Regions from separate parts of the Arthrobacter sp. TRD_SC_6 genome, predicted to be linked through region 2. Evidence: riboswitches for the same ligand, from Rfam matches in the RefSeq annotation. Region 2 holds a riboswitch; each other region holds the start of a gene.
What was found. A riboswitch is a leader RNA that binds a small molecule or an ion and turns the genes downstream of it on or off. The one in region 2 is predicted to bind S-adenosylmethionine.
Positions count from the first base shown of each region.

Region 1: it holds a riboswitch for S-adenosylmethionine, as region 2 does, so the genes downstream of both, ACWA1U_RS06125 (hypothetical protein) here and ACWA1U_RS14555 (aminotransferase class V-fold PLP-dependent enzyme) in region 2, are expected to answer to the same signal.
Region 3: it holds a riboswitch for S-adenosylmethionine, as region 2 does, so the genes downstream of both, metX (homoserine O-acetyltransferase MetX) here and ACWA1U_RS14555 (aminotransferase class V-fold PLP-dependent enzyme) in region 2, are expected to answer to the same signal.

Region 1 covers NZ_CM143953.1:1,235,444-1,245,248, forward strand. Annotated here, with positions in the region: gene ACWA1U_RS06105 (hypothetical protein) at 1-110, shown strand, start outside; gene ACWA1U_RS06110 (enoyl-CoA hydratase/isomerase family protein) at 103-873, shown strand; gene ACWA1U_RS06115 (fumarylacetoacetate hydrolase family protein) at 938-2,113, shown strand; gene ACWA1U_RS06120 (hypothetical protein) at 2,247-2,453, opposite strand; gene ACWA1U_RS06125 (hypothetical protein) at 2,591-2,893, opposite strand; SAM riboswitch class IV at 2,906-3,026, opposite strand; gene ACWA1U_RS06130 (DUF2975 domain-containing protein) at 3,140-3,631, shown strand; gene ACWA1U_RS06135 (helix-turn-helix domain-containing protein) at 3,631-3,897, shown strand; gene ACWA1U_RS06140 (alpha-L-fucosidase) at 3,899-5,194, opposite strand; gene ACWA1U_RS06145 (peptidase M56 family protein) at 5,254-6,003, opposite strand; gene ACWA1U_RS06150 (RNA polymerase sigma factor) at 6,000-6,599, opposite strand; gene ACWA1U_RS06155 (GNAT family N-acetyltransferase) at 6,639-7,061, opposite strand; gene ACWA1U_RS06160 (epoxide hydrolase family protein) at 7,169-8,329, opposite strand; gene ACWA1U_RS06165 (helix-turn-helix domain-containing protein) at 8,480-8,716, shown strand; gene ACWA1U_RS06170 (hypothetical protein) at 8,749-9,261, opposite strand; gene ACWA1U_RS06175 (cysteine hydrolase family protein) at 9,215-9,787, opposite strand.
Region 2 covers NZ_CM143953.1:3,065,798-3,075,602, forward strand. Annotated here, with positions in the region: gene aroA (3-phosphoshikimate 1-carboxyvinyltransferase) at 1-571, shown strand, start outside; gene rsgA (ribosome small subunit-dependent GTPase A) at 568-1,689, shown strand; gene ACWA1U_RS14545 (cold-shock protein) at 1,850-2,053, shown strand; gene hisN (histidinol-phosphatase) at 2,262-3,074, shown strand; SAM riboswitch class IV at 3,147-3,261, shown strand; gene ACWA1U_RS14555 (aminotransferase class V-fold PLP-dependent enzyme) at 3,307-4,665, shown strand; gene ACWA1U_RS14560 (class I SAM-dependent methyltransferase) at 4,753-5,529, shown strand; gene ACWA1U_RS14565 (metal ABC transporter solute-binding protein, Zn/Mn family) at 5,590-6,495, shown strand; gene ACWA1U_RS14570 (metal ABC transporter ATP-binding protein) at 6,492-7,271, shown strand; gene ACWA1U_RS14575 (metal ABC transporter permease) at 7,271-8,143, shown strand; gene ACWA1U_RS14580 (metal-dependent transcriptional regulator) at 8,146-8,871, shown strand; gene ACWA1U_RS14585 (fluoride efflux transporter FluC) at 8,868-9,269, shown strand; gene ACWA1U_RS14590 (fluoride efflux transporter FluC) at 9,266-9,667, shown strand; gene ACWA1U_RS14595 (carboxylate-amine ligase) at 9,760-9,805, shown strand, end outside.
Region 3 covers NZ_CM143953.1:2,053,512-2,063,316, reverse strand. Annotated here, with positions in the region: gene ACWA1U_RS09785 (GNAT family N-acetyltransferase) at 1-117, opposite strand, end outside; gene ACWA1U_RS09780 (glycine--tRNA ligase) at 118-1,518, opposite strand; gene ACWA1U_RS09775 (DMT family transporter) at 1,683-2,654, opposite strand; gene ACWA1U_RS09770 (RNA-binding S4 domain-containing protein) at 2,724-2,945, shown strand; gene ACWA1U_RS09765 (alpha/beta hydrolase) at 2,920-3,621, opposite strand; gene ACWA1U_RS09760 (winged helix DNA-binding domain-containing protein) at 3,683-4,882, shown strand; gene metX (homoserine O-acetyltransferase MetX) at 4,888-6,036, opposite strand; SAM riboswitch class IV at 6,061-6,195, opposite strand; gene ACWA1U_RS09750 (cupin domain-containing protein) at 6,496-6,870, shown strand; gene ACWA1U_RS09745 (VOC family protein) at 7,026-7,667, shown strand; gene ACWA1U_RS09740 (CPBP family intramembrane glutamic endopeptidase) at 7,674-8,453, opposite strand; gene ACWA1U_RS09735 (DeoR/GlpR family DNA-binding transcription regulator) at 8,522-9,322, opposite strand; gene ngcE (N-acetylglucosamine/diacetylchitobiose ABC transporter substrate-binding protein) at 9,648-9,805, shown strand, end outside.

The DNA of each region.
Region 1 (9,805 bases), 1.7 Mb from region 2:
GGGAAGCGATCCTCGGGCCGGCGCAGGCGGCCTCCGCCGTCGTCGAAATCAATGCGCGGTTCAATGCGCTAGCCGACCGATTTGCTACCCAAGGGAGTACCCATGTCTGAAGATATCCGCTGCGAAATAAGGGGGCGGGTAGCGCTGGTTACCATCGACCGGCCGGCGAAGCTGAACTCCGTGACCAAGGAGATGTCGGACGAACTGGTGCGCATAGTGCATCAATTGAATGACGACGACGGCGTCCGGGCAGTGGTGTTGACCGGCGCGGGCGAGCGGTCTTTCTGTGCAGGCAGCGACATCCGCACCCTGGACAAATACGCAACGCCGTGGGACTTCCGGAATCGGGCCGACTACTGCGACGCCATCCGCGAATGCCGCAAGCCCGTGATCGCCGCTGTGAACGGATACGCGTTTGGTGGTGGGCTGGAGACGGCGCTGACCTGCGACATCCGGTTGGCTTCAACCACGGCGAGCTTCGCGGCTCCCGAGATCAAGCTGGGGTGGATCGGTGGGGGTGGGATGTCGGCGTTCCTGGCCGCGTCCATCGGGCCTTCGAATGCTGCGCTCATGCTGATGACGGGTGATCCTATCGATGCCGAGACCGCTCTTCGCTGGGGGCTCGTGAGCGAACTGGTGGAGCCACAAAACCTGGTGGCGCGTGCCGTTGAGCTCGGCGGGGTCATCGCTGCGCGTCCGCCCATCGCGGCCGAGACAGCCAAAGCCAATCTCCGCGCCGCCTACAACATGCCGCAGGACGCAGCAATCCGTTATGAACGGGATCTGCAGACCATTACCTTCGCCACGGCCGATGCCGACGAGGGCCGGGCCGCGTTCACCGAGAAGCGCCAGGCCGAGTTCCACCGGCGCTGAAGCGCGTTTCTCGCCCACTGTTTTGGCTTACCGTTTTGCCTAGCAACCTACCGAGAGGTTCACTGTGACTCTTCGCCCCACCGCTTCAGCGCTACTGCCCGACGACGGCACAACAGGCGCGCTCGCTGGCCGCGTGTTCGACCCGTCCGTTGGCGGGCCGAGCGTCGTGGCAATCCGGGCGGACGGCGTGGTGGATGTCAGTGCGTCGTTCCCCACCATGCGTGCGCTGACCGAGCTCGCCGATCCCGCGGGTGCGCTTGCCGGGGCCACAGGTCCGGTCCTGGGAACGCTCGATGAGATCGCCGCCAACACCCCTGACGCCACGCGGGATACGAGCCGCCCATGGTTGCTCTCGCCGATCGACCTGCACGTGGTTAAGGCTGCAGGAGTTACGTTTCCGGTGTCGATGATTGAGCGCATCATCGAGGAACGGGTTCGTGGGGAGGCGCACGGCGGCGCGGCGGTCCGGGAGGAAATCCTGGGTCTGCTGGGCGGATCACTGAACACGCTGGTGCCCGGCTCGCCGGAGGCCGCAGAGCTGAAGACCCTGCTGATGGAGAGGGGTTGGTGGAGCCAGTACCTTGAGGTTGGAATCGGTCCGGATGCGGAGATTTTCACCAAGGCGCCGGTGCTGTCCACTGTGGGGGCCGGCTCCGACGTCGGTGTGCTCGCGAAATCCGAGTGGAACAATCCCGAGCCGGAGGTTGTGCTGGTGGTGTCCTCGGAGGGGAACATTGTCGGCGCGACGCTCGGCAATGACGTGAACCTGCGGGACATCGAGGGCCGGTCCGCCTTGCTGCTCGGCAAGGCGAAGGACAACAACGCCTCAGCTGCGGTGGGTCCGTTCATCCGGTTCTTTGACGGCGGCTACGGGCTCGACGACGTCCATTCCGCCGTCGTCACTCTCACTGTGGACGGAACGGACGGTTTCCGGCTTGAAGGTACGAGCCTGATGGAGAAGATCAGCAGGGACCCGGCGCAGCTGGTGGAGCAGGCGATCGGTCCGCACCACGCCTACCCGGACGGGTTGGTCCTGTACCTCGGGACACTGTTCACACCGATCGAGGACCGCGGCGGGGCCGGTGCGGGATTCACGCACCACGTCGACGACGTCGTCACCATCAGGGAGCCGCGGCTCGGTTCGCTCATCAACCGGGTTCAGGTGAGCGAGAAGGTAGCGCCGTGGACGTTCGGCATTGACGCGCTGTACCGGAACCTTGCCGCGCGCGGATTACTCTAGGATTCGCGGCTCAGTCGCTGGGCCGATTGACGACATGCACGTCGGCCCATCCCCAGTCGAGCCGGTCCTTGAGCCATGCACCCTTTTTGAGGGTCGGGAATCCAGGTCATAGGGCCAGCCAATTGCGGCATCGTTATCGGCTGTTGTTTTTGCGTATGTTGAGAAAGATCGCGATGAAGGCAAGGCAGAACATGAACGGACTGAGGGTTTCCCAGAATCCCCGGCCGTCAAGGATTCGGAAGACGCCATTGGTGAGAAACAGAGCACCCAATAGCGGTGCGGCAATCAGGCAGAAACGTGCGAGGTGCGGGTGCATCCTGGGTTTACGTGATTCAGGCATTGTCTGCAGCGTACCGTTTTAGGCAGGTTTGCTGAACGCAACTGCGTGTCGCCCAACAAAACGCCGACCCCTTGGCCACTCGAAGAGCTGAAACCTGCAAGGAATCGTACGGCGCCCTGCAACGGCACCAGCGACCCTCAAGAAGCCGGTTCGAGCGACCGTCCCGATTCCAAGCCCAACGAGGCCGAATCAGACAAGACCACGCCTACGCGCAGCCCGTTGCGCCGATCGAGGGCTGCCACCCGCACAATCAACAAGCCGCTGCAGGCATCCCAAATCGGCCTGCTCACGCTTCGGCGCAACATGGCCTCGAGCGTGTGGATGTCCTGACTCCAACGCCGCACCCACTCACCGTCTACGCGGAAGTCGATGGCGCCGTCGTGCACATTGAGGATGGGAAAGACCGTGGGAAAGTGACCACCTGGAGGTTCGTGGCTCATCGCCGTCCTTCGAGTTTGCTCTTGCCCGCACCGGTGCCCGAGAGGGCAATGTGGGCCGCTTCCTCATCCGAACCACCCGTGAACATGGGGTTGGTGTGCGGCCAGTCGGAGCTTGGCGCCGCAGCTCATGAAGCTGAAAGGAGTATAACGACGACGGTGTCCCGGGGAATCCGTTGTGACGCACTGGCTTGTTCTAGCTCTCGTTTAACGATAGATTTCTATTGCAGGTCAATCGAAGGAGTCGTGATGGGAAAACTGGCCATCCTTGCGTTACGTGTTGTGATCGTGATGGTGCTGGCGGGTTCGCTCTTTGTGCAGTTGTGGATGGTTCCACTGATCGCCACCGACCTGGAGGAAGCGGGAGTCCCAACCGGGCTGCGCATCACGCTCAGCGCAATCGTTGTCCTCGGCATCGTGACAGTGCAGGTCACCGCGCTCTGCGTCTGGAAGCTCCTCACGATGGTTCGCCGTAACACGGTGTTCTCACGCGCAGCCTTCCGCTACGTCGACATCATTTTCTGGGCCATCGCCGCAGCGGCCGTGCTCATGTTCAGCCTGGCCGTCCTGCTGGCTCCGGGCGAAATTGCACCGGGAATCGTGCTCCTGATTTGCGGTGCGGCGCTCATGATCGGCGGCGTTGCACTGATCGTGCTGGTGATGCGGACCTTGCTCGCCCAGGCTGTTGACCGCGATGCCGAAGCCCAGCACCTCCGCACCGAACTCGACGAGGTGATCTGATGCCCATCATCGTGGATATTGACGTCATGCTCGCGAAACGGAAAATGGCGGTGGGCGTGCTCGCAGACCGCATTGGGATCACCCCCGCCAACCTGGCCGTCCTCAAGAACGGGCGCGCAAAAGCGGTCCGCTTCACCACGCTCGAAGCCATCTGCGACGTCCTCGACTGCCAGCCCGGTGACATCCTGCGCTGGGAGGGTGCCACCGAAAATACCAACAGAAACGACGACGACGGCGCCACGCCCCTTAAGCGCGGGCCCTCCTGAGCTAATCCTTCAGGAACAGCTCGACCACCGGCACCAGAACGTCCGGGCGCCGGATCGGAAGCTTGAGCGTGAGAGTCCCGGGCGGTTGTCCGCCCATCTCCATATTCGCCGCTTTGGCCGTGGGATCGGTCTGGATCTGTTGCACTTCCGAGGCGTCATTGAGGAGTTGTGCGTAGGCGACTTTGTCGGCCAGACCCGGCAGGTGTACGTGTTCGAGCGGCCATCCGAACAGGTGCAGGTACAGCCGGTTACCGTTCTGTGTGTACCGTGCGTCGGCAGGCGGCGCGAACGCTGAGGCTCCGGCGCCCCGGATGGACCGCTCGTGCAACCGCATCCATTCGCCTATGCTGTGCAGGCTCTCGCTGGCTCGTGGATCGAACTCGCCCCGACCAGTCGGCCCCACATTCAAGAGCAGGTTGCCGTCTTTGGAGACACCGTCAATGAGCATCCGTACCAGGAGGTCGGGCGTCTTGTAGGCGAGGTTGTCGCGGTCGTAGCCCCAGGAACCGTTCAGCGTCTGGCACGCTTCCCACACGACTGGCGTGCCGTCGTCGTTCTTCATTGGCTGGCTCGGCTGGTACTGCTCGGGTGTGATGAAGTCACCGTCGATTCCGAGGCGATCATTCACGAGGATGCCGGGCTGCAGTTCGCGGACCATTGCGAGCAGTTCAACAGCCGCCCAGTCGGTTGCGCCCTTGCCGCCCCACACCACGTCGCCGATCACGTCGTAGGAGAAGTCGTAGAACAGGTAGTCGATCTGGCCGTAGTTGGTCAGGAGCTCGCGGACCTGGCCGTGCAGGTAGTTGCGGTACCGGCTCATGTCCCGGGACTCGTTCAACGCTGCCACATCTGGCGCGTCCCGCTGCGGGTGGTGTCCGTCGATGGTGAAATCAGGGTGGTGCCAGTCGATCAGGGAGTGGTAGAAGCCGACGCGTAGCCCCTCGGCCCGGATAGCGGCAACGTATTCGGCGATCAGGTCGCGGCGGAAGGGAGTGTTTGATGCCTTGTAGTCGGTGAGCGCGGAGTCCCAGAGGCAGAATCCGTCGTGGTGCTTGGTGGTCAGGACCACGTACTTCATGCCGGCGCGCTTGGCCTGGCGGGCCCAGTCGCGGGCATCGAAAAGGTCAGGGTCGAAGTTCTCGAAGTACCTGCGGTAGTCCTCGGTGCTGCGCTTCTCCCAGGTCATGACCCATTCGTGGCGGGCCGGTAAGGCGTAGAGGCCGAAGTGGATGAACAACCCGAAACGGTCGTGCTGGAACCAAGCACTGTCAGCGCCTCGGACGGGAGATTCGCTCATGGTTTGGAACTATACATCGGATCTTTCGCCGGGTGGAGTCCGCCCGATTCATAGGGTGTTCACCATGACCCGACGACGAACTCGCCGATCACAGTTTCGCCGTCAGATTCGTAGACCGGCACCGTGACTGTCTTGCCCTTCATCGACTCCTGCCAGGCGAGCGCTTCCTCCGGGCTGGTGAAGTTCGCGGATCCGCCGGCGTCACGGAGTTCGGTCGTGTAGGCGTAGCCCATCTTGCCGTTCGTCGCGAAGACCGCTTGCAGGTCGGGTTCCGTGCTGTCTTTGGCCCCACCGTAAGTGTCGCCGTTCTCGTTCACGGCCCATTCGGTGGGCGTCTGGTTTACGTAGGTGACCTTCGCGCGGTACTGGACGTCGTCGTCGGCCTGGATTTCGGTAGTCCGTTTTTCGGGGGTGAGGGTCAGGGTTTGCCCGCCCATGCTCGACGCGTCATTCCCGCTGCAAATCATTGACGAGCCGTCTTCCCAGTAGACGGTGCCAGCCGAGACGCACGTGAGCTCGACGAGAATGTGTGTTGCCTGTTCGGGCGGCGGACCGAGGTCGATGACGGCTGAGCCGGTGTAGGTGCCCTCGGCGGGATCGGCGACACTGGTCACGATGTCGGACCCGGGAACGTGGAAGAACCCGGCCGTCGCAGCGCCGGCGCCACCAGCAAGCGCCGCCACCGCAACAAAGCCGGCCCCAATCTGCCAACGACGACGACGGCGCGCGCTCCCGGTGCGGGTCGCCTCGACTTCCCGAATCAAGGCGTCCCGCAAGCCGCGGCTGAATGTTTCGTCCATGCGGTTCATGGCTGGGTCTCCTGTGCTGGCTGGAGTGGTGAATCCAGTCCGTTTACGTGAACTTCGCTTCTGATCCAGATTTTCGCTCTGTGGAGGCGTGCTTTTGCTGCTTCCGGGCTGAGTTGAAGGAGGGGCGCGGCGGCGGCGACGGTGAATCCTTCGAGTGCAACCAGCGTGACGAGCTGCAGGTCGACTGGTTTGAGGGCGCGTAGGGCTCGGAGGAAGTCCGGGTGGAGACCGGCTGCCAGGTTCTGTTCGATGAAAGTCTCCGCGGTGTCGCGGGTGTCGGTTGGTTTTGGGAGGCTAGCGAGAAATGTTCGGTATCTGCGGGTTGAGCGGCGCACATTGCTGGCGCAGAGACTGGCGGTGACGAGGAGCCAGGGGAGGACGGAACGGTCAACGAGCGTCACCGCATCACGGCGTTTCCATAGCTGGAGGAAGGCTGTGGCGGTGACATCTTCGGCGTCGGTGCGGTTGTCGGTCAGGCGGCAGGCGTGAGCGTAAACGCGATCGCGGTGCCGGTCGAAGAGCTCACCGAAAGCGTCGCCGTTGCAGCTGAGACTGGCTTCCCAGAGGGTGGAGTCATCCGGAGTTGTTATCCCCATACTCTGTAGTGTCCGCGAGACGGGAAAAAGTTGCACGCATCAGTCGAATCGGATGAATGCGCGAACCGCACCTTCATTGAACTCTGAGGTTTCCGTGTAGCCGAGGGATTCGTAGAAGGCTTTCTGGCCGGGTTCCGCGTCGGTCAGCAGTACCTTTTGGCGCACGTGGGGGTACTGCCCGAGTGCGTTGGCCACGAGCGCTCGGCCAACGCTGGAGCGTTGAGCAGCCGGGTGGACCAGGACGTCCTGGAGGTAGCAAATCGAGGCGTCGTCGGAGATGACCCTGGCCAGGCCGACTAACTCGTTTCCTTCAAATGCGGCGACAACAAGTGAGGACCCGAGCAGTGCTCTTTGAAGGTTCGCTGGGTCGTCCGTGTATGCACGCCATCCCACCGATTCATAGAGAGCCACTACAGATTCAAGGTCCAGTTCTTTAGCGTCGACGATCCTGATGGTGGCCATGGTTCATCTAAACATTCTGCTGGGCTGTCGACTCCCAGCGGCAGGTGAGTTCGAGCCCCGGGCGAGTGCCGACGTCGTACTGATGCTGGCGGCTCAGTTGCTGGCTGCTAGCGCAGGGGGCGGAGGAACTCGCGGATGTCATCCACCAGGAGCTTCGGTTCCTCCAGGGCGGCGAAGTGCCCGCCACGGTTGGGGACATTGGTCCACCGGGTAATGGTGTGCTCCAATTCGGCGTAGCGGCGAATGCCGACGTCGTGGGCGAACATGATTGCTGCGGTGGGTACCCCGGACGGTTTCTTGGGCTCTCCCCAAGCCGACTCCTGTGCATAACCCACGTACGCTGCTGAGCCGGCGGTCCCAGTCAGCCAATAGATCGCGACGTTGGTCAGAAGCCGGTCCCGGTCAATGACCTGGTCCGGCAGTGCTTCGCGTGGATGGGTCCACTCCCGGAACTTGTCGAGAATCCAGGCCAGTTGCCCTGCGGGCGAGTCTGTGAGCCCGACTGCGAGGGTTTGTGGCCGCGTCGACTGGATGGAAATGTAGCCAAACTCCTCCTGCATGAACGCCTCTACCCGTGCAAGCCGGTCCCGTTCGAGTTCGGTGAAGGGTGCTTGCTCCGCTTCATCTGGTCCATGCAGCGGCGTACCGATACTGCCGTTGACGTGCACGCCAGCGACCCTTTCGGGAACCAGCCGGGCGACCTCCGGGGCAACCCCGGCACCGATGTCGCCGCCCTGGACGGCGAAGCGCTCGTAGCCCAGCCGCTTCATCAGCTCGCCCCAGGCAGCGGCGATGTGGGTGGTATCCCATCCGGCATCGGCGAGAGGGCTTGAAAAGCCGAAGCCTGGCAGGCTCGGGATGATGAGGTGGAATGCATCGGATGCGTCCCCACCGTGTGCGGCGGGATCGGAGAGTGGGCCAATGATGTCCAGGAATTCCACAAAAGAACCGGGCCACCCATGAGTAAGCAGCAGAGGCATGGCGTGAGGTTCTGCAGACCGGATGTGCAGAAAGTGGATGGTTTGCCCATCAATGTCAGTGGTGAACTGCGGATGGCGGTTCAGTGCGGTTTCCTGTGTGCGCCAGTCAAAGTCGCTCGCCCAGTACCGAACCAGTTCATCCAGGTAGGCAACCGGCACTCCGACATCCCAGCCATCCCCGGGTAGGGGGCTCGGAAGCCGTGTCTGAGCCAAACGTAGCTGGAGATCATCTAGCGCGTGCTGGGGGATATTGATGCGGAAAGGGTGAATATCCTTCGTGTTGGTCATGCCGAAAGCCTGTCAGCTATTGCGGACGGATTCGGTCCGCAATAACTTTTGGTTGCCCCAAGATTGAAGTCAACGCATGTTGACGATTAGGCGATTTTCGATTTAGTCTTGTCAACGTAAGTTGACGGATGAGGAAGGCTGACTGTGGAGGTGAACGAGTTGGTGAAGGTGGCACAGGCAACCGGGGACGAGGATCCACGGATTGCGTTGCGGGCAGCGGCCGAGCTCCGGCGGGCGTCAGAACGCATGGAAGCGCAGTTGGTTCGACGGGCACGCAATCAGGGGTTGTCGTGGGCGGAAGTCGCGGCGCAGCTTGGCGTTTCGAAGCAAGCGGTTCACCGGAAATACGGGGGTCAGGGCTTTCTCGGTCTTGGGCGTCAGGCTTAGGCCTGAGTCTGGCGACGGGCGCTGAGGCGGGCTCACTTAAGGACGAAGATGCCGTCCGGGCCCGGGTTGACTCGAGCGCCCGGTTTGGAGAACACGCTCACCGTCCACTCCGAGTGGACTGTGTGGGGAGCGCAGTGCCAGTCGGCAAACCTGCCTGTTAGTGCCAACCCCGCTGACGCAGCCAACGTGTCCTGTTGGTGAGGGCCGCCGGACGCCGCCGTCGTCGTACCGGAGACAAGTGTGCCTCCTGGCGTCAGCGCGTCTGCCGCTGCCAGGAAAGCGCGCTGCAGTGACTCGGGTGTAAGGAACGCTGGGACATTTCCGGACATCATCACCGCGTCGTAACGGTCTGGGAGGCCGGCTTCGCCGAGTGCGCTCGCCGAAAGGTCTTCGACTGCAAGCTGGCGGTACCATCCCGCATCGAACAGGAACGCATCTTTTGGGCGTAGGCGTTGTAGTCCGGACCGCTCGCGGAGTCCTCCACCGTTGATCTGGACGTCACTTGAGTAGGTCAGAAGTACGGACGACGACGGCGAACTCGTCATGGAGGTTCACTCCGGTTATATGGGTGAGCGTGTCCGCGCTGACGGTTTCGCCATCGGGACCTGTGCGGTCAAAGGTATGCGTTGCGTCGATGGCGAAGTACACGTGGTAACCCAGGTTTCCGCCGACGCGGGCGGTTGTTTCACAGCAGTGGTTCGTGGTGATGCCGCAGACCACAAAGGTTTCAATACCGTTCGTCTTCAACCACGAGTCCAGGTCGGGTGTGCCGTGAAAGCTGGAGTTGACGCTTTTGCGGACAAGTAGGTCGGGACGTTCCTGGACAAAGTCCTTTAACTTGTTCCCAGGATGGGACGGATGGAGAGGCGACTCTGGTGATGTCGAATCGTGCTGCACCAGCACGATCGGGCGGCCTTTCTCCGTCCACTCCTTCAAGAGCGCGGCGATGTTGCCCTCGCACTCCGGATTGTTGCGGGTGCCCCAGTACGCGGCATCATCGAAGGCCTGCTGAACATCCACGACAATCAGGGCTGTCTTCTGATCAGGCTTCCACGGCAGCGTTTGGGTCACGTTGCGACACTATCGTGT
Region 2 (9,805 bases):
TTCAAACGCCGGACCGTTCCTGGCCGCAGCACTTGCAACGGGAGGCACGGTACGCATCCCGCACTGGCCTTCCGGCACCACCCAGGTGGGCGAAAAGTGGCGGACCATCCTGCCCCGGCTCGGCGCCGTCGTCGACCTCACAACAGATTCCACGCTGGTGGTGCGTGGCGGTTCCCGGATCACGGGCGCTGACCTAGCGGACACCAGTGAACTAGCGCCTACCGTCGCTGCCATCTGCGCGCTGGCGCAGACGCCGTCCGTACTCACCGGCATCGCCCACCTTCGCGGACACGAAACAGATCGCCTCGCCGCCCTCGTCACCGAAATCAACCGGTTGGGCGGTGACGCGGAAGAGACCGTGGACGGACTGATCATCCGCCCGGCCGCCCTGCACGGCGGGCCGTTCCACAGCTACGAGGACCACAGGATGGCCACCGCAGGCGCCATCCTGGGCCTCGCTGTTCCCGGCGTCGAGGTGGAGAATATCGCTACGACTTCCAAGACCATGCCACAGTTTCCTGAACTGTGGCAGGCCCTGGTCGACACTGCCTATCAGTCTGGCGAGCAGTGACGCCAGCCGGATCGCGGCGCGGAACTTCGTCGTGGGACGAATCCGATGTCCGCATCAGGCCGAACAAGAAGGGTTCCCGCCCGCGCACGAAGGACCGCCCGGCGCATGATGACGCGGTGACTGGCCGCATCATCACCGTGGACCGCGGCCGGTACACCGCAGTCGTCGCTGAAGATACTGCCCAGGAAAGGGTGGTCATCGCCGCCCGGGCGCGCGAATTGCGCCGCTCCCCCGTTGCCGCCGGCGACCTCGTCGCGCTCGTGGGTGATGTCACCGGCGAGCCCGACACGCTGGCCAGGCTGGTCCGGATCCATGACCGGCATACGCTGCTGCGGCGCAGCGCGGATGACACCGACCCCGTTGAACGTGTGGTCGTGGCGAACGCAGACCAGCTCGTTGTGGTGGTCGCCGCTGCGAACCCCGAGCCGCGCACGGGCTTCATTGATCGCGCCCTGGTGGCAGCGTACGACGCCGGAATCCAGCCGCTGCTATGCGTCACCAAAGCGGACCTCAAGGATCCGGCGGAGCTCCTCGCCAACTACGAACACTTGGATCTTCCGATCATCACCAGTAGAACCACAGCCACCGACGTCGGTGTTCGAACCACCTCGGCCAGCGGAACCTCTGCCTTGCTCGCCCCCGAGGCGATCGAGCGTTTGAAGGGCCTCCTTGATGGCCAGGTCAGCGTGCTGCTCGGCCATTCCGGTGTCGGGAAGTCGACCTTGGTGAATGCACTCACTGGTTCCAACCGCGCAACCGGCGGCGTCAACGCGGTCACCGGGCGGGGACGCCACACGTCGTCGTCGGCCTATGCGCTGAAGGCGGACAACTCCGCTTCGGGAACCTGGATCATCGACACACCCGGCATACGCTCCTTCGGCCTGGCTCACGTGGTCCCGGACCGCATCCTCTCTGCGTTCCCGGACCTGGAACCCGGGACCGCGGACTGCGAGCGGGGATGCCGGCATGATGACACTGCGGTGAATTGCGGACTGGACCCGTGGGTGGCTTCAGGGGATGCAGGAGAGTCTGGTTCTGTTCGGCTGGCCTCATTGCGGCGGCTTCTGGGAGCCGGTTCCGAGCCAATTGCACAATCAAAGGAACTTGGAACCCACTAACCGCGAAGTGCTGTTAGACTGTTTTCAGTTGTTGTGTTGCGCACTAATTTTTAAGCCTTGATTTCTCTCCGGAGTTCGAAAGCTTTCTTGACAGGCGAACGGACACCGCGACAGGAACCCCGAAGTACGGGGGGATCCTCACACTCAAGGAATAACAAAAATGGCAACAGGTACAGTCAAGTGGTTTAACGCTGAAAAGGGCTTTGGATTCATCGCTCCTGACGACGGCGGCGCTGACGTTTTCGCTCACTTCTCCGCGATCAACTCGGGCGGCTTCCGCTCACTCGAGGAGAACCAGAAGGTCAGCTTCGAGACCACCCAGGGCCCTAAGGGTCCCCAGGCTGAGAACATCTCCGTTCTTTAATAGAGTCGTTCTCTAGGGACACCGTTCTCTAAAGCTTAGTTTCACCAGAAGAGCACCGGCCTCACGGCCGGTGCTCTTCTGTCGTTTGACCCCCCGGTCGTTCAACCCTCTGTGGCTTGGTGGTAAATCCCCGCTTCACCCAGTGAGCCAAGGCGCGCGGAGGAACGCCCGAACCTGCGCGTTCCAGGAACACTGACGCGATAGGTTGATGGGTATGAACCTCCAGAGCTACAACGATGACCTGCGCCTCGCCCACGTGATGGCGGACTCCGTGGATGATCAGACCATGTCCCGGTTCAAGGCGCTGGACCTGGCGGTCGAGACCAAACCGGACTTCACTCCTGTGACTGACGCAGACAAATCGGCGGAGGAAGCAATCCGCGGCCAGCTTTCCCGGGCGCGCCCACGTGACGCGGTGCTGGGCGAGGAATTCGGAAGCAGCGGCGCCGGCTCGCGCCGGTGGATTATCGATCCCATCGATGGCACTAAAAACTTTGTTCGAGGCGTTCCGGTGTGGGCTACCCTGATTGCCCTGGTGGATGAGGGCAGGCCAGTCGTCGGGGTAGTCAGCGCGCCGGCATTGGGCAAGCGCTGGTGGGCTGCCACCGGTACCGGCGCCTTCACAGGAAAATCCCTCGCCGCAGCGACGCGGTTGCGGGTATCGAACGTTTCGCGTTTGGCGGATGCATCGCTGTCTTTCTCCAGCCTGTCCGGGTGGAAGGAACGCGGAAACCTGGACGACTTCATGTCACTGTCGGAGTCGGTGTGGCGCACCCGCGCTTACGGCGACTTCTGGTCCTACTGCCTGGTCGCGGAAGGCGCCGTCGACATCGCTTGCGAGCCTGAGCTCAACCTCTACGACATGGCCGCTTTGGTTCCGATTGTTACGGAAGCCGGCGGGCGCTTCACCTCGTTGGAGGGTGCGGACGGACCGTTCGGCGGCAACGCCCTGGCCACCAACGGCACGCTCCATAACGAAGTTCTCAAACGGCTCAACCCGGCGCTGGATGACCTCCTGTGAAGACTGAGCGGGCGACAGGAACCCGTAACAAACAGCATTGAGTCACTGGGCTCCCTTTATGCTGGAGCCATTGGTCACGAGTGCCAGCGCGAAACCCCGGTTCGCTGGCCGGCAACCCTCCTTCTGCGGTGGGGTGCCCCGGGTGACGACCAGGCCGAACCAGAAAGTGGTTCGGCAAGCGCGGAACCTCCTCATGGCAGGTTCCATGAGACCACTGTGGGGTTTTACATCCATGACTAACGCAATACTTGACCTGGCCACCGCTCTTTCTGCCGGTCCGCTGGTTCCGGTCCTCGGCGGGGAACTTCAGGCTCCCTTGATTGACGGCAGCACAGCCCGCTACGTCAACCTCGACTACGCGGCCTCCACTCCCGCCCTGACGCAGGTGAACGACTACGTCCAGAGCGTGCTCCCGTACTATGCGAGTGTTCACCGCGGCGCCGGGTACGCCTCCCAGATTTCGACGTCCCTGTATGAGAACGCCCGGAAGATCGTCCGGGACTTCGTTGGCGGGCGTGATGATGACGCAGTCATCTTCACGCGGAACACCACCGACTCGCTGAATCTGCTGGCGGGTTGCCTTCCAGTGGACGGGGAAGTGCTTTACCTCGACCTGGAACACCACGCCAACCTGCTGCCCTGGCTGCAGCTTCCGCACCGAAGCGTGGTTGCGGCCGACACAGTGGCGCAGACTTTGGATCTCGTGAAGCGGGAGCTGGCCGAAGGGGGAATCAGCCTGCTGGCGATCACGGGTGCCTCGAACGTGACCGGGGAAATACTGCCCATCGCCGCCTTTGCTGAAGCCGCACATGCTCACGGAGCTCGAATCGTGGTCGATGCCGCCCAGCTCGCACCCCACCGCCGCCTCAATATAACCCGGGATGCCATCGACTACGTGGCCTTCTCCGGCCACAAGCTGTACGCCCCTTACGGCTCGGGCGTACTGGTCGGCAGGTCTGACTGGCTCGACGCCGGGGCGCCGCACCTTGCCGGCGGCGGTGCTGTTAAGTCGGTGCGGGTGGACTCCGTTTCCTGGACCACCGGACCGGCCCGCCACGAAGGTGGATCTCCGAATGTGGTAGGCGCCGCTGCACTGGCCAACGCCGCGCAGGTGCTTGCGACACTGGATGAATCCGGGTGGCAGAACCATGAAGCCGAATTGAGGGCGGCCCTCGTCGAGGGGCTCGACGGCTTTGAGGACGTCACAGTGCATCGTATTTTCACCGACAGCGCTGACGCCATCGGCGTCGTGAATTTTTCGGTGAACGGATACGACGCCGGCCTGGTGGCCGCCTATCTCTCGGCTGAACACGGCATCGGGTTGCGCGACGGAAAATTCTGCGCCCATCCACTCCTGAAGCGGCTTGGCCTGCCATCCGGATCGCTCCGCGCAAGCTTCGGCGTCGGATCCCGGCACGACGACGTCGACCGCCTCCTGCATGGGCTGCGGGCGCTGGTGGAGAACGGGCTTGGCGCCGATTACGTAGTGGATGCTGGCCGATGGGTACCCGCGGTAGAGACCCGCAGTTTCCCGGAGTGGGCTCCGCACACGCCCGGCACCGCGGGTGCCGCTCCCTGCACCACAGACTGAAGGTCCGCTCAAGGATGCGGATGGGTGCTTTAATTGTCGGGTTCCCCAACCTGTCCCCCATTCTCAGTCCATGCCAGGAGCAGCACCATGGTAGTTGGAGGCCCGCGCCTCGGTGAGCAGCGCCGTCGTGAGCTTGCGCAGGGTTACCTCCAGGACGGCGAGCGCTATGAGCGTGTGCGGCCGAGCTACCCGGATGCCTGCGTTGACTGGCTGCTACCAGACCCCGCAGAGCACGTCGTGGATGTCGGCGCGGGGACCGGCAAGTTTACTCGTCTGATACTCGAGCGCTGTGCAAAGGTGACTGCGGTCGATCCTTCCGAGGACATGCTCTCCGTACTGTCCTCGCATCTTCCCGATGTGCGGACGGTTGTCGGTACTGCGGAAAGCACCGGCCTGCCAAGCGGGAGCGCTGATGCCCTCACCATTGCGCAGGCATGGCACTGGTGTGATCCTGCGGAAGCTGGCAGGGAGGCTGCCCGGGTGCTCGTACCCGGCGGAGTCCTCGGGTTGGTGTGGAATCAACTTGATGTTTCGGTACCGTGGGTTCACCGGCTCTCACGGATCATGCATGCCGGGGACGTGTTCCGCCCGACGTACCGGCCGCGCCTGGGCATGGTGTTCGCCGAGCCTGTCGGGACCGTTCTTGCCTGGACGCAGAGCCTGTCCGCGGCCGACGTCGTCGAACTTGCCCGTTCGCGCAGTTACTACCAGCGCGCATCGGATCCAACCCGCGCGAAAGTTGAGCACAATCTCTCCTGGTACCTGCACGAGCACCTCGGGCATCCACCCGACGCAACACTGGAACTGCCCTACCTGACCTACTGCTGGCGGGCCGGGCGCCTGGAACGCCCTCACAACACCTGACCCTGATGGACTGCACGCACCGCCGTCGTCGGGGAGTGAATTTCCGCGTTATATTTAGGCATGCCTAAAAATTGGTTTACGGCAACCCTCATAGTGGGTCTTGCTCTCACGGGCTGTGGCGTCGCGCCCGCCGAACGAACGGCCGGCGAGGATCCGCGGCCCGTGGTGTTGACCACTTTCACAGTGCTCGCCGACCTTACGCGGACGGTGGCCGGAGATCATGTCCGCGTTGAGTCCATCACTAAGGTCGGCACCGAGATCCATGGGTATGAGCCCACGCCATCGGACCTCGTCCGCGCCCAGAACGCTGACCTCATCCTCGATAACGGGCTCGGCCTCGAGCGGTGGTTCGAGCGGTTCCTGCTCTCGGTGGATGCACCCCGGAAGGTCCTTTCCGTTGGAGTGGAACCCGTGGACATCAGGTCCGGCAACTACTCCGGGCTCGCCAATCCGCACGCCTGGATGTCCCCGGCCGCCGCACAGGTTTATGTGGACAACATCATTACTGCCCTTTCGGAGCTTGAGCCCGGTCACGCTGCAGAGTTCGCCGCGAATGGTGCTGCCCTCAAGCAGGAGTTGCGCTCACTCCTGAAGGAACTGAAGGCAGCCTTTTCCGACAGGTCTGCCACCCCGGCGCTCGTCACCTGCGAGGGTGCTTTCTCCTACCTCGCACGCGACGCCGGCCTCAAGGAAGCCTTCATCTGGCCAGTGAACTCGGACAATGAGGGCACACCACGCCAGATCAAAGACGTCATCGCCTTCGTCGAGGAACACGAGGTGCCCACGGTGTTCTGCGAGTCGACGGTCAATGCTTCTGCACAGCAGCAGGTCGCGAACGCCACCGGCACCAGGCTTGCCGGCCCGCTGTATGTTGACTCGCTCTCCGAGGCGGACGGGCCTGTGCCCACTTTTGTGGACCTGTTGCGCCATGACATCGACCTGATTATCGAAGGGCTCGCGCCATGAGTACCCCTGTCCCCCGTGACGTTGCCGCCGCTCTCTGCGTGGAGCATCTGAGCGTCCACTACGACGGCGTCATCGCACTGGATTCCGTTCACTTCACCCTTGAGAGGGGCCAGGTCTGCGCGCTCGTCGGCGTCAACGGGTCCGGCAAGTCCACCCTCTTCAAGTCTCTGATGGGCTTGGTCGCCCCGCAGAGCGGCTCGGTGCAGTTGTTCGGACGCTCCCACCGGGCAGCGCGCAAGGAGAAGCTCGTGGCCTACGTGCCGCAGGCTGAGGACGTGGACTGGAACTTCCCGGTGTCTGTGGGCGATGTCGTCCTCATGGGGCGTTATGCGCATATGGGTTCAGCCCGCCGCGCGTCCCGCACCGACCGCACCGCCGTGGACCACGCACTTGGCCGGGTGGGCCTCACAGAACTTCGCGACCGCCAGATCGGCGAACTGTCAGGAGGACAGAAGAAACGTGCATTCGTGGCGCGTGGGATCGCCCAGGACGCACAGCTCCTGCTGCTGGACGAGCCCTTCGCAGGCGTCGATAAGGCAAGTGAAGCCACTCTTGTCGAGCTGCTGCGCGAGCTGAAGGAGGAAGGCCGGACGGTTCTCATCTCAACACATGACCTCGCTGGGATCCCCCAGTTCTGTGACCGTGCCATCCTCCTGCATCACCGCATCCTCGCCGAAGGGATCCCAACTGAGGTGCTCACTCATGAGAATCTGGCGCGCGCTTTCGGCACTGCCGGGCCCGCCGCCGTCGTACCTTCGCCCGGATTGGAAGCCTGATGGACCTGGCGAGCTTCTTCCTCGAACCGTTGCAGTATGGGTTTCTCACCCGGGCGCTCATCGTCACGGTGGCGGCAGCCGTCGTCGCCTCCGTGCTGTCCTGCTGGCTTATCCTCATGGGCTGGTCACTGATGGGTGATGCGGTGTCGCACGCGGTACTTCCGGGTGTGGCACTCGCCTACATTGCCGGCGTTCCGTTTTCCATCGGGGCTTTCGTCTTCGGTGCGGGCGCTGTAGCCCTCATCGGCGTGGTCAAGTCGACCACCAAGCTGAAATCCGACACCGTCATCGGCGTGGTGTTCACTGCCCTTTTCGCTGTTGGACTGGCGATCGTCTCCCGGACTCCCTCGCAGGTGGACCTCATGCACATTCTGTTCGGAAACGTCCTCGGTGTCACCGACGGCGAGCTGTGGCAGGTGGTTGTTCTCGGTGCCCTGACGCTGGCAATTGTCATCTACAAACGCCGGGACCTCACCCTGTTCGCCTTCGACCGGACCCATGCGCATGTCATTGGGCTCAACACGAAGTTCCTGAGCGCGCTGCTCTTGGGACTTTTGGCACTCAGCGTTGTGGTCGGGCTACAAGCGGTCGGTATCATCCTGGTTGTGGCAATGCTCATCACGCCTGGCGCCACCGCCTTCCTGCTCACCCGCAGTTTCGACCACATGCTGGTGGTAGCAGCCACCATCACGGCCGCAGCCTCCGTAGGCGGGATTTACGCCAGCTACTACCTGGACATCTCCACTGGAGCGGCGGTGGTCCTCGCGCAGGCGCTCGTCTTCACCGCGGTCTACCTTGGCGCGCCACGCACAGGCCAGTTCGCCCAGTATGCCCGACGCCGGCGCACAGCCAGCACAGCGAAGCAGGCGTGAGCATGGCCGCCAAAGCCGCAGCACTCGGAACCGATTCAGTGAGCGTCCAGGACTACGTCAAAACCATCTACGCGCTCTCCGAGTGGCACGACGCCCCCGTAACTTCTTCGCGCCTGGCCGCACGGCTGTCCGTCGCGAACTCCTCGGTCTCAGAGATGATCCGCAAACTCTCCGACCTGGGGCTGGTTGACTACGAGCCATACCGCCCGGTGGGACTGACACCCGCTGGTCGGCGCCTCGCCCTTTCGATGGTTCGCAGGCACAGGCTGCTCGAAACCTTCCTGGTCCGGGAACTCGGCTATCTGTGGGACGAGGTCCACGACGAGGCGGAGCTGCTCGAACACACAGTGTCCGACACCTTCATCGACCGGCTGGACGCGAAACTCGGATTTCCTGAGGTGGATCCGCACGGCGATCCGATTCCCACCGCCGCGGGCACCATTACGCTTCCGGATGCACTTCCCCTGGATCGCCTCGACCAAGGCCATGCCGGCCGGGTTGCGCGCATCAGTGACGAGAATCCGAGCCTCCTCCGCTTCCTGGCCGGCGAGCACATTGGCATTGGCTCGCCCGTGACAGTCCTGCAGCGCAAACCGTTCGGCGGGCCTCTCCAGGCGCGGGTGGACATTGGTCACGGCTCGCGTGAAATCGACTTCGGCGACGAGCTCACCGGCGCGATCTGGGTTGAGTCCGTAGGCGAACACCCGGGCTGCAGCCTCACCTCATGACCAACCCTGCATCCTCTTCTGCGACGCCCCTCGGCTGGCAGGTCTGGGCCGCCGTCGCTGTGGGCGCGTTCCTCGGTACGCAGGCCCGCTATCTGCTGGGCCTGGCAGTCCCTGAGGAATCCGGAGCGTTCCCGTGGACGACATTCGCGATCAACATCATCGGAAGCCTGCTCCTCGGGGTACTCACAGGATACGCAGGCGTCCGGGACACGCTGCCGCGTTGGGTGCAGGCGGGTCTCGGCCCGGGCACACTCGGTTCGTTCACCACGTTCTCGGCGGTGACGCTCGTAGGAGTGACGGAGCCTGCACTCATGATTCCCTACCTCGGCCTCTCGCTCCTGGTTGGCCTGGCCATGGCCGCGGCTGGTTTGGCTATCGGCAGGCGGAGCGCCGCATGATCACCGCACTGCTCGTTGGCCTCGGCGGTGTTGCGGGCGCTTTGGCGCGTTTTGCGCTGGACGCGGCCGTTGCAACAGTTGAGGCACGACGACGGCGAGGTGCGTCCGTGCCAGCGACCTCCTTCCCATTCGGAACCATGGTGGTCAACACCGTAGGCTCCCTGATCATCGGGTTCGTCTGGGGATCGCTACAGGAATCCCGCATCGAGGGTGTTTGGTACGCAGTGTGGGCCACAGGTCTCGCGGGCGGCCTGACCACCTTCAGCACGCTCAGTGTCGCTGCGGTCGCGTTATGGCAGGGCAAGCGGCCGGCCGCCGCCGTCGTGCACGTTGGAGGCAACCTGATGCTGGGACTCGCGGCAGCCTGGGTGGGCGTGGCCATGTCAAATCTCCTGTGACGCCCGTTTGCCCTGTGCGTCACTCACTTCCCGCAGGCAAACCGGACATGTCTACACTGGAGCCGACCGGACTGCCTTGGAAAGGCGCTTATATGACAACGCTGGGAATTGAAGAAGAGTACCTTCTGCTCCATCCGG
Region 3 (9,805 bases), 1.0 Mb from region 2:
CGTGGACGGCCGGAACAGGGAGCGGGACTGCTCGGCGTGCTGGTTGTCCGGGCCGCCCCACACCTGCAGCAGCTCAAGGTCATCACCCTCGCGCCACGGGCGGTACTGGATTGCCACTTAGGCGCCCACCAGCCGCTGCGCGAGGTATCCCTCAACCTTGTCCAGGGAGACCCGTTCCTGCGCCATGGTGTCGCGTTCACGGATGGTGACGGCCTGGTCCTCGAGGGTCTCGAAGTCCACGGTGATGCAGAACGGTGTGCCGATTTCGTCCTGGCGGCGGTAGCGGCGGCCGATGGCACCGGCGTCGTCGAAGTCGATGTTCCAGTTCCTGCGCAGCTGGGCGCCGAGGTCCTTGGCCTTGGGCGAGAGGTCCTCGTTGCGGCTCAACGGCAGGACGGCGGCCTTCACCGGGGCAAGGCGCGGATCCAGCTGCAGGACGGTGCGCTTGTCCACGCCACCCTTTGCGTTCGGTGCCTCATCCTCTTTGTAGGAGTCCACCAGGAACGCCATGAAGGAGCGGGTCAGGCCGGCGGCAGGCTCGATGACGTAGGGGGTGTAGCGCTCATTGGTGGCCTGGTTGAAGTAGCTGAGATCGGTGCCGGAGTGCTTGGAGTGCGTGGACAGGTCAAAGTCCGTGCGGTTCGCGATGCCCTCCAGCTCGCCCCACTCAGTGCCCTGGAACCCGAACCGGTACTCGATGTCGGTGGTGCCCTTGGAGTAGTGGCTCAGCTTCTCCTGCGGATGGACGAAGAGGCGCAGGTTGTCGGGGTTGATGCCGAGGCCGGTGTACCAGTCGAACCGTTCCTTGATCCAGTACTCGTGCCAGTGGTCGTCAGTTCCGGGCTCGACGAAGAACTCCATCTCCATCTGCTCGAACTCGCGCGTACGGAAGATGAAGTTGCCGGGCGTGATCTCGTTGCGGAAGCTCTTTCCGACCTGGCCGATGCCGAACGGCGGCTTCTTCCGGGAGGTGGTGAGCACGTTGTTGAAGTTCACGAAGATCCCCTGTGCCGTTTCAGGCCGCAGGTAGTGCATGCCCTCTTCATTGGCGACAGGCCCCAGGAAGGTCTTGAGCAGGCCGGAGAATTCCTGTGGTTCGGTCCACTGGCCGCGGGTGCCGCAGTTGGCGCAGGCGATGTCCGCGAGGCCGTTCTCTGCCGGGCGGCCCTTCTTCTCCTCGTACTCTTCCTCAAGGTGGTCCGCACGGAAACGCTTGTGGCAGGAAAGGCACTCGACCAGCGGATCGGAAAAAACGTCTACGTGACCGGATGCTTCCCACACCTGACGGGGCAGGATGACCGAGGAATCAAGGCCGACGACGTCATCGCGGCCACGCACCATGGACTGCCACCACTGGCGCTTGATGTTTTCCTTCAGCTCGGCTCCGAGTGGACCGTAATCCCAGGCGGACCGGGAACCGCCGTAGATTTCACCTGCCTGGAAGACGAAGCCGCGCCGCTTGGCGAGGGAAATGATCGGGTCCAGGGCGGAAACCTGCTTGGCCACGGTGGATGCCATCCTCAACTGTCAGGACAGGCCGCTGGGTGCGGTCGTCGTAGGTGCCGCCGGAGGTGCTCCCAGAAGGGAAAGCGCCCTGGCCGGACGGGCGAAGGTACCACCCTAGCCTACCCAAGCCTGGCCCACCGAAGAGCGCACGACGGGAGGTGCCGACACGATGTGTGTCAGCGGAACGGTGCCAGGTTCCGCCGGCTCCAGGGCAGCGTGGTGAGCGCGATCGCTCCCAGTGTGAGGATGGGACCCGCAATCGTCGCGAAGGCGACGACCGTACCGGGCGTTGGGAAAATCAGGTCCAGCGCGAGTGAACCGATCAGTTGTCCGGCGATCATGCCGAGCCCGGTCAGGAGGACCCCCAGCGAACGCACCAGCAGGGCGCTTAGCCCGATGAACACGCAGCCCATCGGTCCACCCAGGTAGTACCACCACTGATCCGGGAGCGGTCCCCCGAAGCCCGCGATGGCAACCTTGATCAGCCAGGCGATCAGTAGGAGCGCTGATCCTGAAATGAAGTTCATCAGTGTTGCGGTGATGGGAGTTCCGTAGTGAACGGCCGAGGTCCCATTCATCGCCTGCTGGTAGCTCATCAGGACACCCGCGGCGATCGGAAGGAGCAGCGGAAGGATGAGTGCCGCCGTCGTGCCTTCCCCTGCAAGGCGGGGCGACACGGCCCAGGCGACCGCCGCGACCGTGAGGACGACACCGATGACACGCATCGGGGTGATGGCTCGGCGCCCGCCGGGGCCAATGCCCGCGCGGTCTACGGCCAGCCCGCTGAGGGTCTGGCCCATGACCGTTGCGACCGTGAACATGGCCACTCCCAGCAGCCCGATGGTCAGGGACTGCGAGAAGACGAAGAGCGCACCGATCATGCCCGCCGCAAGGTAGATCCGCGGGAAGCGCTTCTCACGTACGGCCGGAAGCAGCTGGCCCAGGCCCGCCCTGCCGCGCGGCAGGAGAAGGGAGATGAGGATCATCAGCGCGAGCCCCGTGCTGAAACTGATGAGGGCCGCAGCCAGTCCGTCGTCGAGCCGTTGCCCTAACGCACCGTTGATCCGTCCCTGCAACGGAATGGCCACTCCCGCGAGGATGGCGAGCGGAAGGCCGATTGAAATAGGGAGGCGAGGGGGCGCAGACACCCGTCAATCCTAAGAGTCCAACGCCCGCGCTGAGGACCGTGTGGTCATTTGACAAGGCATGATGGTGCCATGAGCAATGAAAACGAAGTGCCGATCCGTGACGGGATGATCAGGCTGGGCCAACTGGTCAAGCTTGCCAACCTTGCGGAGGACGGAGCCGAAGCCAAAGAGCTGATCGAGACCGGGCTGGTGAAGGTCAACGGTGATATCGAGGACCGGCGGGGGCGCCAGTTGCACCCTGGCGACTCGGTGACCGTCAATGGGGTCACCGTTTCAGTGGTGTCCGCCTGAGTCCTGGAACACTCATCTGGAGGAACTCCCGGACATGTCCGAGTTCCTGCACGTTGATGCTGTGGAACATCCCGGCGTAAAGCACTTTCGTGAGCTTCGCATGGCCGTTCAACCAGCCGTGGGTGAACTCAATCCGGTCGGCTGTTATGACTGGATCCTCCTGGTCCCTCCCCCAGAAGAAGGGAACGGGGTTCGCCTTGACCTCGTCGTCCCGGAAATAGTCGCTGCCTTCAGAATCGATTGCGAATCCTGATAGGCCGACGACGGCACAGTAGTCCAAGGGCCGGATGCGGAGCATTGAACTGGCGATGGCCATGCCCATCGAGAAGCCCAACAGGCTCACGCTGGAGTGGTTGGTCCTGACCGAATCCACCCAGCCGGTGATGTTGTCCACGGCTGCGATGACCTCACCCGTCAGCCCCCGCGCGTCGGGAGTGAACGGGAACCAGGTGAATCCGGAGCCCATCGCAATAGGTGCGCGGACCGACGCCACAGTGAACTCCTCCGGGAGGAACTCGAGAATGCCCATCAGGTCATCCTCGTTGGCGAGGTGACCGTGCAACAGGACCAGCAACGGGGTATCCGGCCGCTCGTTCTCCGGTTTGGACCAGATCACCACCGGCTCCCAGGTGGATTGCGGTGCTGACGATGGGCCGGGTCCAGCGGTTTGGGTCATTAAGACATTCTGGCACGGCCAAAGGTGCGGCCCGGCCGCCCCCATGTGGGAGCGTTGGTCCATGAACCCGCCCCGAGAAACCGCGGCAGCCGGACCCGCAAACGCTCCAGCACCGCACGACGTCGGCACCCGACGTTTGCTCCAGCAGCATCTTTGGGGTCCTCCAGCGGAATCAGCACCGGCCCTCCTGCGATCAATGGGCGCTGTGCAGGCCCAGGAGTTCGCCTATGCACGCTGGTCACTCGCGCAGCGCTGCAACGGTACGACGGCCACATCCGTCGATCAGGAATACTCGGCCGGGTCACTCCTGCGGACCCATGTCCTGAGGCCAACCTGGCACTTTGTGCATAGATCGGATGCAGACTGGCTGCTCCGCCTTACCGAATCACGAGTCAGGAGGTCCATGCAGCCTCTCCTAAAACGGCTCGGACATGACGCACGCACCATGGCGGAGGGAACGGCGGTACTCGAGGCAGCGGTGTCGGACGGAGCCCACCGCACCCGCGACGAACTGGCTGCAGCGCTGGATGCTTCCGGACTTCCATCCACCGGCCCCGCCCTGGCGTCCTTCCTGATGACTGCCGAACTCGACAGGGTCCTCATCAGTGGAATCCCCGTCTTCGCCGCGAACGGGACAAACCCGAACGGGACAATAAAACACACCTACGCGGCGTTCGGTTCGCGAGCCGGCTCGATCCCACCGGGCGGACCAACCACAGGGCACGACGGCGGCACGTTCGACAGAACCGCAGCGTTGCGCGAGCTGGTGATCCGCTATTTCAGTTCCCGATCTCCCGCAACCGTGAAGGATTGCGCCCTCTGGTCGGGACTGACCCTGACGGACGTGCGCGTTGGTTTGAAAGAGGCCGGAGACCAGTTCGCCACAGAGGAAATCGGTGGCACCACTTTCGTCTGTTCGGCGCAGCAGCCGGTTGCAGCGGCCCCTGGGCTCCCCCGGGTGGACCTGATCCAGTGCTACGACGAGTTCGTGATGGGCTATACCCCCACCCGCTTCTTCGGCACGGCTCCACTCGGGACCAATCCGGCGCATCTGGCCGGGCATGTTGTCCTGCTCAACGGTCAAGTGGCGGGCGGCTGGAAACACACGCTCAGTGCGCGCAAGGCCGGACGGCACGTAATGGTGCAGGTAACAATGCATAGGCAATTCGATCCTGACGAGGCCGCAGCGCTCGAAAGCGCAGTCCACAGGTATTCCGCTTTCCTGGAACGGCCCGTCGACCTGCGCCTGCAACGCCTCTAGGAAAGCTAGGCGGCGTCGTCGTCGTCGTCGTCGTCGTCGTCGTAAAACGCTGCACGAAGCGCCGGCTCAAGCTGCGCGATCTCCGTGAGGAAGGCGTCGTGGCCGATCGGTGACGTGATCGTGTGCACCGGCACATCGCCCGGAAGAGCGGCCGCCAGGTCATGCGACTGTGAGGGCCAGTACAACCTGTCCGAGTCCACCGCAGCGATGAAGAACCGCGCGCTGGATGCCGACAGAGCGCTGGTCAGGCTCCCACGGTCCCGGGCGACGTCGTGGCTCATCAGTGCCTCGGTGAGCGTGACGTAGCTGTTCGCATCAAACCGGCCGACCAGCTTGTCAGCCTGGTGGTCCAGGTAGCTTTCCACCTGGTACCTGCCCCGATCTGCGGAGAGGTGGGACCCGAACGGCGCCTCGGCCCCCTGCGCTGCACGGCCGAACCTGTGCGCAAACTCGGCTTCGGAGCGATAGGTGATGTGGGCTATGCGCCGTGCAATACCGAGCCCGTCCTCCGGGCTGGCGCTGCCGTAATAGTCCCCACCGTTGTACCGGGGATCAAGACGGATGGCCTGCACCTGCGCCTGGGCAAAAGCAATCTGTTCAGCCGAACTCGCAGCAGCACACGCTATGACCGCACAACGCGCCACCTGCTCCGGATACATCACCGCCCACTCGAGTGCACGCGCCCCGCCCATCGACCCGCCGATCACCGAATGCCATGTCGCCACACCGAGCCGGTCCGCCAACAATGCCTCTGCCCGCACCGAGTCCCGAATGGTAATGAACGGAAAGCGGGATCCCCACGGGTTTCCCTCCGGGTCGAGCGAAGCAGGCCCGGTTGAGCCATAGCAGCCGCCGAGCATGTTGATGGAGACGACGAAGAACCGATCAGTGTCGATGGTGCGGCCGGGACCGACGAATCCGTCCCACCAGCCGTCCTCCTCGGAGGTTCCCCGAGCCACGTGCGTACTCCCCGTGAGTGCGTGCTGTACCAGTACCGCGTTGGAAGCCTCCGCGTTGAGCGTCCCCCAGGTCTCGTACGCGAGGACGACGTCGGGCAGATGTCCGCCGGTCTCCAGCGTCAGTGGGCCGATGGACAGCTGGTGTACGACGCTGTCCACAGGCTCCGCCTCAGGGTGCGGTTCCGTTGTGGTGATGCCTGTCAAACCTGCCGCCTTTGTGGATCGCGCTTGCGCCTGCACACCGCGCGCAGGGCCTGGTCGTCACCCGGGGCACCCCACCGCGGAAGGAGGGTTGCCGGACAGCAAGCCGGGGCTGATGGCGGGCAAGAGCCCGCCACACTGTCACTCGTGACCTGTTACTAGAAGACCCGACAGGGGCGGAAAAGGGCAACTATTGTGACTCGCGGTGAAATGACCTTGGGGGTTCCTTGGGTGCTGGTGCTTTCGCGATGCTTCCTGTGGCGGCGGCCAAAATCACCGTCTGCACCTATTGACAGTGCCTCAGATTGAGAGCAACCTGAGAATCTCGATCGCAGGTTCGGTTCAGCCCATTACGGCACGTCGTCGCGATGCCCTGCCAGACTTGCATTCCCGGAGCACCAATCGCGCTTCCGGAGGAACAGTTAAACCACTCCTTGTTGAGGAGAACTGAAAATGCCTGCAGTAACTGTCACAACCCTTGAATCAAAATCTTTTGATGACCCGGATGAAAAACGCCGTCCCCCAAAGACAGAAGTCGATGTCGTCAATATTGGTGGCACCACGCTCGGCAGGTTCACCTTCGAGCCCGGTTGGCGCTGGTCCGAGACGGTCAAGACCGTGGTCCACACCGACAGCTGCCAGAACAACCATCTGGGCTTCTGCATCGCGGGAACACTTACGGTCCAGTTGGAAGACGGGACCCGCAACACAATCAATGCCGGTGACGCCTACGCCATTCCTCCGGGCCACGATGCTTGGGTTGAAAATGACGAGACGTTTGTGGGGTACGAAATCATGAGTGCGGCAACGTACGCCAAGTCCGACTAGGTGAACGAGTCTTAATCCTCCACTGCAGGAGTCCGGAAATCGGCGGTCCCAGAACAACCATCTGGGCTCCTGCACCGTCGGAACACTCACGATCCTACCTGTGACTTAGGTAACCCTAAGTCGAGGCGTCCATCACAAAGTGCCAAGATGGGGCCATGCGTCTGGATCATGTGTCATATGCCTGCGAACCCGACGGTCTGACTGCCACCGCAGAGCGGATCTCCACAGCCCTTGGCGTTGACTATGTCAGGGGCGGGGTTCATCCGCGGTTCGGTACGCGGAACGTGATCATCCCTCTCGTCAACGGCCAGTACCTAGAGGTGGTTGAGGTACTCAACCACCCGGCATCGGACAAGGCCCCCTTCGGGCAGGCAGTCCGCGCACGGTCGGAAGCTGGCGGCGGCTGGATGGGCTGGTGCGTTGCGGTTGATGATCTTTCACCCTTTGAAGAGCGGCTCGGACGCGGGGCTGTCCCCGGGAACCGCAAGTTTCCGGACGGACAGGAACTCACCTGGCAGCAGATCGGCATCAAGGGCCTGATCGCAGATCCCCAGGTTCCTTACATGATCCGCTGGGATGACGGCACCGAAGCTATCCACCCCTCACAGGCCCGCGAAGCATCCGTGCGGCTGAGCGCCCTGACAATCGCAGGTTCCGCAGACCGCGTCACCGAATGGCTTGGCACGCCGGCCGCCTACCCGCTCGACAACGTAGACGTGGAGTGGATTGCACCAAACGGCACGCCAGGCATTATGTCGGTGACGTTCGAAACCAGCGATGGATTCGTCCGGATCTGAAGCCGGTCAGCTTCCCAGTCCAATAGCCGGACCAAACAGCGCAAAGCCAACGAAGCCCGCAATGTCCAGAAGGGCGTGAGCCACCACCAGTGGCATTACTCGCCTGGTGCGTGTGTAGGCGTACCCGAAAATGAGTCCCATGACCACGTTGCCGATGAACGGGCCTATCCCCTGATACAGGTGATAGCTTCCGCGCAGCAACGCTGAGGTGATGATGATCGCCGGAGTAGACCAGCGAAGTTCCTTCAAGCGAACAAACAGGTACCCCACCACTATCACCTCTTCGACCACAGCGTGACGCACCGCTGAGAGAATCAGCACCGGTACCGTCCACCAGTAGGTGTCGAGAGCCGAGGGAACAATGGCGGTGGTCAGGCCGAACGCCCGGCCGGCCGCGTAAACGCCCAGCGTCCCCGCTCCAATCAACGCTGCCAGCCCGAAGCCCAGTCCGAAGTCCACCAACGGTCGGGTGAACGTGAAACCGATCCTGCGGAACGCCGATCTGCCTGGAACGGTGAGCAGGAACAACACCAGTACCACCGGAATCAGCGCGAAGAAGATACCCAGCAACTGATAGGCCAGATCGAAGTACTGCCGGTCATTCAGTGTGGGGTTCATCGTGGTGGTCTGGGCACCCAGGGGTCCGCGGGACATTTTGTCGAGCAGCTGGACGACGGCGTACACCGCCGACTGCCCAAGTGACAGCCCCAGCACAATCAGGACTTCGGCCTTGACCCTGAAGCTTCCAACAGCAGCCGACGGCTGGCTGGCTTTGTCGGTCTGCATAGGTTCATGGTGCCGTACGCGGCTGCCGGCAGCCAAAGCGCCCGTCTCTGGACAGCGTCGATGAGTGGCTAGTCGGTGTCGACAGGCGGAGCTACGACCACCCGCGTGCCACCCTCCTTGAATGCCGTCAGCTGGTACTCGGTGATGCCGTCATCCGTGATCAGGTTCGTGAAGGCGTAACCGTTCATTGTCGCGAATGCCCGAACCCCGATCTTCGACGAGTCAGCAACAATGTAGGCTGCCGTCGCGCGCCGGGCGATCATGGCGTTGACGGCTGCCTCACCCTCGTCGGCGACTGTAGGGCCGAACTTCGGGTCCAGCCCGTTCACGCCCACGAAAGCGAAGTCGAGAGCAACCCGCTGCAAGATGGCATCGGTGTAGGGGCCAACGAGCTCGTATGAGCGGGAGTTGACTATCCCGCCTGTGACCATGATCTTGAAGTTTGGCCGCACAGCAAGCTGGGCGGCAATGTTGATTGCGTTCGTGACGACCGTGAGGGTCGGTTTCCTCGACTGCTCCATCAGGTCGCGGCGAGTGCTGAGCACCTGCGCCAGTGCCGTACTGGTGGTACCTCCGCAGAGCCCCACGACCGCGCCGCGTGGAATCAGGGCGCTGGCTGCGTGGGCGATCGCGCGTTTGTGGGCTGACGCTGCATCTCGGTTCTGGCCGGCAGACAGGGTGTAGGCACCGGCTTCGATGGTGGCGCCGCCCCTCGTGCGGCTCAGCAGGCGCTGTTCGGCCAGACTGTCGAGGTCCCGTCTGGCGGTGGCCGGCGAGACGTTAAGGCGCGCGACGATATCGTCGACCTCAAGATGCTTGGACTGCGCAAGCAGTTCGAGGATCGCGTTGAGCCGGTCTCCGCGCTTCAGACCTGCTTCCGAGTTCATGTGGGCTCCCTTACCCGCGATTCAGTCCTCAAGACCTGAGTGAGCGGAAGTGCGTGTACCCGGTCAGCATAGATCACGTAACGTCGTTCGGTATACACCTGACTGCTCACTCCCCTGGATCATCGAAATCCGACGAAGTGCCATAACTGTCCGGTAACGTCACACGCGTAAGACTTGACGTGAGGCGTAGATCACGCAATTATCTTCTGCAAGCGATGAATCTAAATGATCACTTTGCTCGCCGTTCAATCAGTACTTTGCAGCAAAATCTAATCAAGATGCAGTTCCCAAAAACGGAGGCACGACGATGAACTTCCAGCACAAGCCGCTCGAGCGGCGTAACTTTCTGAAGGGCGCGCTTGCGACAGCGGCCCTCATTCCGCTCGGAGGCGCCCTGGCATCCTGCGCCGCAGGCGGAGGCAACACCAGTGGCGGAGAAGCCCCTGCGGGAGAAGTTTCTGACGC